Regions from separate parts of the Arthrobacter sp. 05L428 genome, predicted to be linked through region 2. Evidence: riboswitches for the same ligand, from Rfam matches in the RefSeq annotation. Region 2 holds a riboswitch; each other region holds the start of a gene.
The links. Region 2 has a riboswitch for S-adenosylmethionine ahead of AC1DH3_RS03325 (aminotransferase class V-fold PLP-dependent enzyme). Riboswitches for the same ligand answer to the same signal wherever they lie in the genome.

Region 1: it holds a riboswitch for S-adenosylmethionine, as region 2 does, so the genes downstream of both, AC1DH3_RS15725 (bifunctional o-acetylhomoserine/o-acetylserine sulfhydrylase) here and AC1DH3_RS03325 (aminotransferase class V-fold PLP-dependent enzyme) in region 2, are expected to answer to the same signal.
Region 3: it holds a riboswitch for S-adenosylmethionine, as region 2 does, so the genes downstream of both, AC1DH3_RS10040 (DUF1737 domain-containing protein) here and AC1DH3_RS03325 (aminotransferase class V-fold PLP-dependent enzyme) in region 2, are expected to answer to the same signal.

Annotation. Positions count from the first base shown of each region.
Region 1 is NZ_JBFTNW010000010.1:91,621-93,873, forward strand. Features, by position in the region: gene AC1DH3_RS15725 (bifunctional o-acetylhomoserine/o-acetylserine sulfhydrylase) at 1-1,097, opposite strand, end outside; SAM riboswitch class IV at 1,160-1,275, opposite strand; gene AC1DH3_RS15730 (VOC family protein) at 1,489-2,127, shown strand; gene AC1DH3_RS15735 (CPBP family intramembrane glutamic endopeptidase) at 2,253-2,253, opposite strand, start outside.
Region 2 is NZ_JBFTNW010000001.1:704,528-706,780, forward strand. Features, by position in the region: gene AC1DH3_RS03325 (aminotransferase class V-fold PLP-dependent enzyme) at 71-1,498, opposite strand; SAM riboswitch class IV at 1,533-1,646, opposite strand; gene hisN (histidinol-phosphatase) at 1,736-2,253, opposite strand, start outside.
Region 3 is NZ_JBFTNW010000004.1:48,125-50,377, reverse strand. Features, by position in the region: gene AC1DH3_RS10045 (aminodeoxychorismate lyase) at 1-702, shown strand, start outside; SAM riboswitch class IV at 824-938, shown strand; gene AC1DH3_RS10040 (DUF1737 domain-containing protein) at 953-1,270, shown strand; gene AC1DH3_RS10035 (rhodanese-like domain-containing protein) at 1,267-1,713, shown strand; gene AC1DH3_RS10030 (O-succinylhomoserine sulfhydrylase) at 1,710-2,253, shown strand, end outside.

The sequences.
Region 1 (2,253 bases), on a different contig from region 2:
AAGCGTTTGCCGGCCTCCGCTCCCCCTGCGAGGTTGAACGCGACGACGGCGCCGGTCCCCTTCGGGCCGTACTTGCGGCCGCGCTCGTACCAGGGGCTGGACGGCAGCCCGGCGTAGGCGACGGATTCGACGTCGTCCCTGGCTTCCAGCCATTCGGCCACCCGGAGGGCGTTGGCGACGTGCCGTTCCACCCGCAGGCTCAGCGTCTCGATCCCCTGGGCGATGAGGAAGGCGTTGAACGGCGAGACGGCCGAACCGAGGTCGCGCAGCAGCTGGACCCGGGCCTTGAGGATGAAGGACAGGTTCGCTCCCAGCGCCCCGTCCGCCCCGAGGTCGCGGGCATAGACCAGGCCGTTGTACGTGGGATCCGGGGTGTTGAAGCCGGGGAAGCGCTCCGGGTCCTTGCCGAAGTCAAAGTTGCCGGAGTCGACGATCACGCCGGCAATCGCGGCACCGTGTCCGCCGAGATACTTGGTGGCCGAATGCACCACGATGTCGGCGCCCCACTCGATCGGGCGGATCAGGTAGGGGGTGGAGAGGGTGTTGTCCACGATCAGCGGCACCCCGGCCCGGTGGGCGACGTCCGCGACGCCTTCGATGTCCAGCACGTCCTGGCGGGGGTTGGACACCACCTCGCCGAAGAACAGCTTGGTGTTCGGCTGCACGGCATCGCGCCACTGCTCAAGGTTGTCCGGGTCCTCCACGAACGTCACCGAGATACCGAACTTCTTCAGCGTGTGGGCCAGCAGGTTGTAGGTCCCGCCATAGAGGCTGGGGCTGGCGACGACGTGGTCTCCTGCCTCGGCGATGTTGAGGATCGCGAAGGTTTCGGCGGCCTGGCCGGAACTGAGCAGGAGCGCCCCAAGGCCGCCCTCCAGGCTCGCGACCCGCTGTTCCACCGCGTCCTGGGTGGGGTTGCCGATCCGGGTGTAGATGGGGGCGAGCTCGGCCAGCGCGAACCGGTTGGCGGCGCTCTCCGCACTGGGGAAGACGAACGACGTCGTCTGGTAAATCGGCAGCGACCGCGCGCCGGTGGCGGAGTCCGGCTCCTGGCCGGCGTGGATCTGGCGGGTTTCAAAGGACCAGGCGTTGGACATCGGAGAGCTCCCTAATGACTGGGCACAGGCCGCCCCTGGCCTCTGGGGCCGGAACGGCTCTGGCGCCGCGCTTGCCTGCCGGCGGACGCCGGCGGGCCAGGTCTTCACCCGGGGCACCCCACCGCGCAAGGAGGGTTGCCGGCCAGCAAGCCGGGGCTCGATGCTGGCGCTCATGACCTGGCTTCAGTCTAGGAACGCGTCCCGTCGGCTGGATAGCTTTGTGACGAAAATGAAGAACGGCCCCGCCGCCGCCCGGCGGACGCCGCGGGAGCCGGAAAGTGCCGTGGCTCTGGCCGGGCAAATCCGAGCGGTAAGCCTCGGAAAATGACATCCCATCACGGTAAGGGCAGCCTAAGCTGAGAGCTCCATCACAAAGTGCCAAGATGAGGGCATGCGCATGGATCACGTCTCTTACGCCTGTGAACAAGATGGCCTGGCTGCCACCACCGAACGTATTGCGACCGCCCTCGGGGTCGAAGCCGTCAAGGGCGGAATACACCCCCGGTTCGGGACCCGCAACATGATTATCCCGCTTGCCGGGCACAAGTACCTCGAGGTCGTGGAGGTCCTGGACCACCCGGCCTCCGACAAGGCGCCGTTCGGGCAGGCAGTCCGGGCCCGCTCGGCCGCCGGCGGCGGCTGGATGGGCTGGTGCGTCGAGGTTGACGACCTGGCGCCGTTTGAGGAGCGGCTGGGCCGCTCCGCCGTCAACGGCAACCGCAAGTTCCCCGACGGCCGCGAACTGGTCTGGAAGCAGATCGGTATCCTGGGCCTGATCGCGGATCCGCAGGTCCCCTACATGTTGAAGTGGGAAGGCGACCCCGCCCTGCACCCGTCCAACGCCTATGCGAGCAATGTGAAGATGTCTGCCCTCACGATCGCGGGCTCGGCCGAGCGGGTCACCGAGTGGCTGGGTGAACCGGTCGAGAAGCCGCTGGAGGATGTGGACGTGAACTGGCTGGCCCCGCACGGGACGCCGGGAATCCTGTCCGTCACCTTCGAAACCGATTCCGGAGCCGTCACGATCTGACGCTTCCTGCCCGAAAAACTTCGGCCGCCAGCAGCGGGTGCCAATGATGCCACCCACCGCTGGCGGCCGAAACACTTTAACCCGTTGCCGTCGGCGGGCCCTTGGGGCGACGCGGGTGTGTGGGCT
Region 2 (2,253 bases):
GCGATCTCCTTCGGCAGCTCTGGTGCGTACCTGTCGAATTTACCGCACGCGGCCCGGGCTGCGCTGCCGGTCAGTCGACGGAGCAGGGGGCTGCGCCAGCGGTGCCAGGCGTGTTCGGCGCCCAGTGCGGATAGCTGCGCGTGTCGTTGGCCGGCACCCAGCGTCCGGCGTCCACGACGTAGTCCCAGCCCAGGCCGTTCCGCCGCAGCTCCTGGAGCCCGGCGAGCAGCCGCTGCGCGTCGTTGAGCCGTGAGCCGAGGCCGAAGCTGGCCCGGAGCGAACCGGCGGGCAGGCCGAGCCGTTTTAGCAGCGGGTGGGCGCAGAACCGGCCGTCGCGCAGGCCTATGCCGTGCTCCGCGGACAGGTATGCGGCGACCAGGCCTGCGTCGTAACCGGCGACCGAGAAGTTGACCACGCCGATCGTCCCGGGGCCGCCTTCCCGGCCGGTGTCCTCGAAGATGTGGTGGACCGTTACGCCGTCGATCCGCTCCAGCCCCTCGACCAGGAAGGAACGGATGGCGTCCTCGTGGGCGTGCCACTGCTGCTCGTCCAGCGCCTCGATAACCTGGCTGGCGCGGGCCAGCGCGGCCGCGCCCAGGACATTGGGGGAGCCGCCCTCGTGGCGGGCCGGCCCGGTGGTCCAGCTGACGGCGTCGAGTCGTGCGTCCCGTACTGCGCCGCCGCCAGCCAAGTGCGGGGTGCCGGCGTCCAGCCAGTCCGGCCGGCCCACCAGCACGCCGGCGCCGAACGGGGCGTAGAGCTTGTGGCCGGAGAAGGCGAGGTAGTCGACGTCGTCCGCGGCGATGTTGATGCGGCGGTGCGGGGCCAACTGGGCCGCATCGACGGCGATCCGGGCGCCGAATTCGTGCGCCAGCGCGGCCAGCTCACGGATCGGCAGGATTTCGCCGGTGACGTTGGACGCGCCGGTCACGGCGAGCAGGCTTACTCCGCCGAGGGCGAGTTCCGCCCGGAGCCGCTCCACGGTGCCGGCCAGGGTGGGCGCCGCGACGACGCTGCGGTGCGGGACGTTTTGCCAGGGCAGCAGGTTGGCGTGGTGCTCGATGTCGAGGTAAAGCACCTCGCCGGTGTGTCGGCCGTCGTCGACGGGCAGGCAGCCGGCCAGCAGGTTCAGTGCGTCGGTGGTGTTCCGGGTGAAGATCACGGAGTCATCCGGACGGCCGCCGACGAACCCGCGGACGATGTTCCGGGCGTTTTCGTACACCGAGGTACTCAGTTGGGAGGCGTAGCCGGCGCCGCGGTGCACGCTGGCGTAGTACGGCAGGATCTCGTTCAGGTAGGCGGACACCACGGACAGCGCCGGGGCGGAGGCTCCGTAGTCCAGGTTGGCGTACCGGACCTGGCCGCCCTGGATCAGGGGGGCCAGGATTTCGGCGCCGGAAACCGCGGACAGTGGCCGGCGGGCGGCGTCGAAGCGTGCGTCGGTGAACTCCGGGCCGCCGGCGCTGGTGGTGTGGGTGGGGATGGTGGCAGTCGTCATGGGACCTCGCTCGAAAAGGACCCCGCACACAGGGGATCCGCGCTTGCCGGGTCCGCTCCGGACCGGCCAGGTCGTCACCCGGGGCACCCCGCCGCGAATGGAGGGTTGCCGGCCAGCAAACCGGGGTTTTGCGCTGGCACTCGTGACCTGCTTCGAGCCTAGGACATGGCCGGTCGCACGGAAAAGGGAGGGCGGAATATGAAGCGTAGTGTTACGGGCTGCCTCGGGCGTGGCCGGCTAGAGCAGGTCGTCGAGGCCCGGGTTGAGGCGCTTGAGGACTTCGGAGTGCAGGATCGAGTTGGTCGCCAGCGCGTTGCCGCCGAAGGGGCCGTCCTCTCCCTCGAGCGAGGTGAAGCGGCCGCCGGCCTCCGTCACGATCGGGACCAGCGCCGCCATGTCGTAGAGGTTGAGTTCGGGCTCGCAGGCGATGTCGACGGCGCCTTCGGCCACGAGGCAGTAGGACCAGAAATCGCCGTAGGCGCGGGTACGCCAGACCTCCTCGGTGAGTCCGAGGAACTCGTCGAGGTTGCCGCGCTGCTTCCAGCCGCCGAGGCTCGAATAGGACAGTGACGCATCGGCGAGCCGGGAGACGTTGGAGACCCGCAGCCGGGTCGCGGCGGCCAGTGAGCGGCCCATGTAGGCGCCGGCGCCCTTTGCGGCCCACCAGCGCTTGCCCAGTGCGGGGGCGCTGACGACGCCCACCACGGGTTCGCCTTCGTCGACGAGGGCGATCAGGGTGGCCCAGACCGGGACGC
Region 3 (2,253 bases), on a different contig from region 2:
GTCAGCGAATACCGCGGCCGGGCCGCCACGGCGGTCGGAGCCGCCGGCGACGGGGCCGGCGGAGCGGACGAGGTCGTGGTGAAGCTGCTCGCCAGCCGCGGCGTGGAGGGCGCGGCCACGCCGACGTGCTGGGTGCAGGCCTCCCCGCCGCCGGAAGCCGGCCGCCGGCAGCGCGAGACCGGCATCGACGTCATCCTGCTGGACCGCGGCTACGACAGCGAGGTGGGCGAACGCGCCCCGTGGCTGCTGCTGGGCGCCAAGACCCTGTCCTACGCGGTCAACATGGCGGCGCTCCGGTACGCCCACCACCAGGGCGCGGACGACGTCATCTTCACCTCCGCCGACGGCCGGGTCCTGGAGGGCCCGACGTCGACCGTGCTGCTGGCGCACCTGGAGACCAGCGACGACGGCGCCGGCGGCGTCCGCACCGTGCGCCGGCTGATCACCCCGCAGCTGGACAGCGGAATCCTCCCGGGCACCTCGCAGGGCGCCCTGTTCACCGCGGCCAAGGCCGCCGGGTGGGAGCTCGGCTACGGCCCGCTGGTACCTGCCGATCTGTACGACGCCGACGCCGTCTGGCTCATCTCAAGCATCCGGCTCCTCGCCCCGGTGAACCACATCGACGGCAAGGAGATCGGCACCCCCGAACTGCGGCGGCAGCTCACGGCCGAGCTCAACGAACTGTTCGCCACGATCGAGTAGGATCCGGCCGGTCCCGGGTGATGCTGCTCCGCCCCCGGAAAGGTGCCATGCCAGCGTCCGCGTGACTTAACATGACGACGCCGCCGGTGCCGCCGGCGTCGTAAGTGCTACGTTTTTGGGGAGTAATGAGACCCGGCGCCAAGCCCTGACTGGCCGGTCGGCAACCCTCCCTTTCGCGGCGGGGTGCCTCAGGTGAATACTCGGCATATCGACCATTCGAGCTGCAAGCGTGAAAGTAAGGAGATCCGTCGTGCCCGACGCATCCGCACCCGCTGTGCCCGCCACAGCCCCAGCCCAATCCCCCGCCGCACCCGGACCCGCCGAGGAAAGACTGGCGTACCGGCTGTTCACCGGGCCCGATGACCGCAGCTTCTGCGAGCGCGTTTCGGCCGCCCTGGCCGAGGGCTACGTCCTGCACGGCAGCCCCTCCGCCACCTTCAACGGCAGCACCGTGATCGTGGCCCAGGCCGTCGTGCTGCCGGCCGCGATCGCGAGCGCCGACGCCGCCGTCGCCAACGCGGTGGATGAGCTCGACGGCGCCGAGTTCACCGGCGAGGGCCACGCATGAGTTACGCCGGAGACCTGAGCCCGCAGGAAGCCTGGGCCAAGGTCGGGGCGGGCGCCATCCTGGTGGACGTCCGCACCGAGGCGGAATGGTCGCAGATCGGCGTCCCGGTCACCGGGGCCGGCACCGAAGACCGGCAGGCTCCGCTCTTCGTCCAGTGGACCCTGGCCGGCGGAGCCCCCAACCCGCGTTTCCTGGAGCAACTGCAGCAGCAACTCCAGCGGCAACTGCGGCAGCACGCGCCTGGCGCCACGGCGGCCGAGCTCATCTTCCTGTGCCGTTCCGGCGCCCGCTCGGTCGCCGCCGCGAACGCCGCCACGGCGGCCGGCTTCACCGCCTACAACGTCCTCGAGGGCTTCGAAGGCGAACCGGGCCCGACCGGCGCCCGGACCGTGAACGGCTGGAAGAACCACGGCCTGCCGACCAACCTGGAAAGCACTAAGTGAGCTTCAATCCCAATGCCCAGGGCTGGAGCCCGGACACCCAGGCCGTCCGCGGCGGACTCGACCGCACCGGGTTCCAGGAAACCACCGAACCGATCTTCCTGAACTCGGGCTTCGTCTACGAATCCGCCGCCGCGGCTGAGCGCGCCTTCACCGGCGAGGACGAACGGTTTGTCTATTCCCGCTACGGCAACCCCTCGGTGGCCACCTTCCAGGAACGCCTCCGGCTGTTGGAGGGAACCGAGGCGTGCTTTGCGACGGCGTCGGGCATGTCAGCGGTGTTCACCGCGCTCGGGGCATTGCTGGGGGCCGGCGACCGCGTGGTCGCCGCCCGCTCGCTCTTCGGATCCTGCTTCGTCATCCTCAATGAGATCCTGCCGCGCTGGGGCGTGGAGACAGTCTTCGTGGACGGCCCGGACCTAGAGCAGTGGCGGTCGGCGCTGGCCGTGCCGACGACGGCCGTGTTCTTCGAATCTCCCTCGAACCCCATGCAGGAAATTGTGGACATCGCCGCCGTAAGCGAACTGGCGCACGCCGCCGGTG